2 regions of the Viridibacillus sp. FSL E2-0187 genome follow, and region 1 is predicted to be linked to the other one. Evidence: riboswitches for the same ligand, from Rfam matches in the RefSeq annotation. Region 1 holds a riboswitch; the other holds the start of a gene.
What was found. Region 1 has a riboswitch for FMN ahead of ribD (bifunctional diaminohydroxyphosphoribosylaminopyrimidine deaminase/5-amino-6-(5-phosphoribosylamino)uracil reductase RibD). Riboswitches for the same ligand answer to the same signal wherever they lie in the genome.
Positions count from the first base shown of each region.

Region 2: linked by a shared signal. The riboswitch ahead of MHH85_RS14260 (ECF transporter S component) and the one ahead of ribD (bifunctional diaminohydroxyphosphoribosylaminopyrimidine deaminase/5-amino-6-(5-phosphoribosylamino)uracil reductase RibD) in region 1 are both predicted to bind FMN.

Region 1 covers NZ_JBBOVG010000001.1:1,542,596-1,544,996, forward strand. Annotated here, with positions in the region: gene MHH85_RS07370 (hypothetical protein) at 1-125, shown strand, start outside; FMN riboswitch at 307-440, shown strand; FMN riboswitch at 588-721, shown strand; FMN riboswitch at 849-982, shown strand; gene ribD (bifunctional diaminohydroxyphosphoribosylaminopyrimidine deaminase/5-amino-6-(5-phosphoribosylamino)uracil reductase RibD) at 1,117-2,202, shown strand; gene ribE (riboflavin synthase) at 2,206-2,401, shown strand, end outside.
Region 2 covers NZ_JBBOVG010000001.1:2,909,873-2,912,273, forward strand. Annotated here, with positions in the region: gene MHH85_RS14255 (hypothetical protein) at 168-587, opposite strand; gene MHH85_RS14260 (ECF transporter S component) at 798-1,379, opposite strand; FMN riboswitch at 1,542-1,679, opposite strand; gene MHH85_RS14265 (ATP-binding protein) at 1,768-2,401, opposite strand, start outside.

The sequences.
Region 1 (2,401 bases):
CGGCTTGTATTAATTTAAACAGCATAATTAGGCCAAAATTAGAAATGAAAAAATGGAGTTTTATCACTTTTATATCCATAGTTTTTATCCTTGGTTTTTGTATTATTACTTTAACTATACAGTGAACGGTTGTTGGTTAATAAAAAATGTTACATTTTTCCGTGACATGTAACAGGCCTATAAAGTCCAATACATCAAGCTTTTATGAGGAATTTTATTTTAGTATGTTCTGAATCAATCCCATAGAAATTAAAAAACCTCTAGTTTTTAAATAAGTAAAGTGCTATGGTATTTACATACAATATAATAATCCTTCGGGGTCGGGTGAAATTCCCAATCGACGGTGATGAAGTGAACCTTCTAAGCCCGTGAGCTTGATAAGAGCAGGATTTGGTGCGAATCCAAAGCCGACAGTATAGTCTGGATGGGAGAAGGATGTAGTGAATATCAAGGTCTTATTAAATTTATGTAGATTTAATAGGTTTATTTAGCATTGATAATTTATATCTCCTATCAAACTCCGTAGTGTTCTATGGGGTTTTTTTGATGCCCTAAAACGTTATTGTATTGTTGTTAATTTCATATGTAATATCCTTCGGGGTCGGGTGAAATTCCCAATCGACGGTGATGAAGTGAATCTTCTAAGCCCGTGAGCTTGATAAGAGCAGGATTTGGTGTGAGTCCAAAGCCGACAGTATAGTCTGGATGGGAGAAGGATGTAGAAAATATCGAAGTCTTATTAAAAATCTTGTATTTTAATAGGTTTATTTGCTTATGATATTTTACATAACTCCTATCAAACTCCGTAGAAATCTATGGAGTTTTTTTGATGGAAAAAACTAAATAAGTACGTCCTTCGGGGTCGGGTGAAATTCCCAATCGACGGTGATGAAGTAAAGCTTCTAAGCCCGTGAGCTTGATAAGAGCAGGATTTGGTGCGAATCCAAAGCCGACAGTATAGTCTGGATGGGAGAAGGACAACTAGATCACACGCAATTCCTTTTGAAAATTAGTATTTCATTAGGTTTATTTAGCAATGCGTTTATCTAAAACTCTCCCAAACTCCCTAATTTAATTAGAGAGTTTTTTATTTTTCAAAAAGGGAGGTTTATCACAATGCATGACGAGTATTTTATGGATTTTGCGTTGAAATTAGCAGCAGTGGGAGCGGGGCAAACTTCGCCCAATCCGGTAGTAGGAGCGGTCATTGCAAAAGATGGTGATGTAGTCGGTTTTGGAGCGCATCTTAGAGCAGGTTCAGCGCATGCCGAGGTTCATGCAATTAACATGGCTGGAGAAAATGCAGGTGGCAGCACGATGTATGTCACATTAGAGCCTTGTAATCATATCGGTAATACACCGCCTTGTACGACGGCTATTTTGAATGCAGGTATAAAAAAAGTAGTGGTAGCAACACTTGATCCAAATCCCATAGTAGCTGGAACTGGTGTAGCAAAGCTAAAGAATTCTGGCATTGAGGTGGAAGTTGGGCTTTGTGAAGCCGAGGCTGTGAAAATAAATAAAGCCTATTTCTACTTTATGAAACAGAAGTTGCCTTTTGTTACGTTAAAGCAAGCTATTACATTGGATGGCAAGATTGCTACCGTTCATGGACAAAATGAAAATATCACAGGTAAAGAAGTGCAGGAGGATGTTCATCGTAAAAGAGCGCAAACGGATGCGATTTTAGTTGGTGTTGGGACGGTGTTAACAGATGATCCATTACTAACAAATCGATTTACAGAAAGTAAAAAACAACCGATTCGAATTATTTTGGACACGCATTTAAGAACACCTATAAAAGCTAAGGTTATCACTGATCAAACAACGCAAACATGGATTGTTGTTGGGCTTGAAGTAACCCCTGATCAAATCACCCGCTTTGCACAAGCCAATGTACAAATTATCCAACTTAAAACAAAAACAATCGCAATCCAGGACGTACTTCAAGAGCTGGCAAGGCGAAATATTGTCACCCTTTATGTAGAAGGGGGGCAGCGTATAAATACAAGCTTTATCAATTCAGGTCTAGTCAATGAAATGATTACTTACATAGCACCAAAACTAGTAGGTGACTATGATGGAATTGGGATGTTGGGAGATTTAGAGGTAAATAATATGGCAGAAGCTGTCCCACTAAAACTGCAACAAGTGGATCGAATTGGTGATGTGATTAAAGTGATTACGAGAGTAGGGGGATAGCGTATGTTCACAGGAATTATTGAGGCAAAAGGAAAAATAACTGAGCTGAAAAAAGATGCAGAGAGTATGAAGCTTACTATTGAAGCTCATGACATCATGTCGGATATGCAAATTGGCGATAGTGTAGCAGTAAACGGGGTATGTCTAACCGTTTCGCATTTTACCCAGCACAAATTCAGTTTAGATGTCATGCCAGAAA
Region 2 (2,401 bases), 1.4 Mb from region 1:
TAAGTAATAATCAAAACAAGGTTGGTTATTAAATAATATAGCGTCTCTACAGCTCTTTACCATATTCTAATCTGAAGCACATTTTCACTTCTTCATTCACTTTATTTCGAAGGCTGGTCATAAAAAAACAATGAGGTATAGGCCCCCATTGCTTTTTGATATTACATTCAAATATTCTGCTCTTCATAAGAATATTGCGTCAAACGAATAGCGACTTTACGTAACATTAAATCTACAAAAAAGAAAACGCTTCCTAAAATGAAGCCAGCAGTAGCAGCTGTTATTAATTGAAGAGACCAAACTCCACCTTGTGAGTAATAAGCAAATGTAATTGGAATGACAATACTCGTTCCGAAAGCCATATGCAGTAATAGCGAGTATCCTCTCACATTCATTTTACGTTCCGCAATTCGATCTGCTATATATGAAGCCAATAAACCGTATGTAAATATAATTGGAACAACATATACGGTTAATGCAAATGCACTGTGTAGAAAATATTCATCTGCTTGCATATATAAAAAAGGTAATATAAAGAAGGAAATAATCGATGTAAAAAAAGCGCTTAATAGTTTTCTTTCAGCCATTCACATACATCCTTTCTTTTCTTGGAAGTTGCTAGCACGATATCGAAGAAAATATATAACACCGAAAACCTCAACCTTTAAATTCTCGTCTTTGCACCAAAATACTACTTAATGTGCTGAATATTCTTTTTATTAACAGTATTATACAATCATTCAACTTTTTATTCAATTATAAAAGCCGATGTTTTATTACAAACATCGGCTGAAGGTTTAATTTAAATAATGCATCCTTTGTTTTTCAATCCATTTTTTCATGCTATTAAACAATATCATGAATATTATCATAACTATGAAACCTTTAATAATATTAAAAGGTAATACACCAAGTACAATCATTTTTGTTAATGCTGTTCCAGTTGTAGCTGGGACATTTAAAAAGTACGTATACATAGGTAAGAATAACACATAGTTCAGTAAACTCATACCTACTGCCATTGATAAGGTACCAACGACAAATCCAGTAGTTAAACCTTTCGTACTTGAAAGACGTTTATAGACAAAATATACTGGCATGATAAATAATACGCCTGTTGTAAAGTTTGCTATATGACCAACTGGCATACCTGTTGGACTCCCTGAGAAAATCCAATCTAATACATTCTTAAATAACTCAACTAAAATACCTGCTAGAGGCCCCATTGTGATTGCTGCGATTAAGGCTGGCACATCACTAAAGTCCACTTCCAAAAATGCAGGAAACGGTGGTAGTGGGAAGTTAAATAGCATTAAAACAAAAGAAATACTACTTAACATTGCAATTGCAATCCTCTTCTGCAATTTCATGTTCTTCATAATACTTTTCTCTCCTTTTGTAGATCCACTTCAAAAAGAGGAAAGGTATAGTCGTTGTTGCTATGCAAAAAAATACCCTTAAGCACATAGTGTACTTAAGGGAGAATTTAGGCATAGTCAAATAAGCGTCTTATTGATACTCAAATTGAAAGACGACCGTACCTTCACCTTCTCCCATCCAGACTATACTGTCGGCTTTGGAATTTAACCAAATCCTGCCTTGCGGCTCGCGGGCTCAAGAGTATTGCTTAGTTCTCTAATACCGCCGATCGGGAATTTCACCCTGCCCCGAAGATGAACCATAATTTAATTGTAATACACTATAACTATATGCAAAAAAACACGAATTGTAAAGTCTTCTAACTTACAATCCGTGTTTGAATTTAATTTACATTTGTTCAATTGGTAAATAAAATGTGAATGTAGTTCCTTTATCAACTTCACTTTCTACTGTAATTCTACCCTTATGTGCTTCGACAATATTTTTTGCAATGGCAAGTCCTAGACCAGTACCACCCTTACCACGTGTTCTAGCTTTATCAGCTTTATAGAAACGCTCAAATACATACTGTAAATCATCAGCTGGTATCCCTGCTCCGTTATCTTTTACTTGTATGCGCGCAAAGGATAGCTGACGATCTACTATAACTTCTACGCTTCCTGTGACCGGTGTATGGCGTATGGCATTATCAATTAAGTTTGTTAATACTTGTTCTATACGGTCTTCATCCATTTCTAGGTGAAGTGTATCTTCAATTGTTGTATTAAATGTCAGATTTACTTGTTTTTCTTTTGCTACTTGAACAAATTTTTGTGTAATTCTTTCAATAACAGGTGAAATTGGAACAGAATCTTTATATAAACGCATATGTCCTGATTCCATACGAGCTAAGTCAAGTAAATCTGTGACTAAACGTCCCATTCGTTGCGACTCATCATAGATAATTTTAATCATTTCTTGACGTTCTTCTTCACTTGACACGACATCATCCATAATAGCTTCACTATAGCCTTGAAGCATG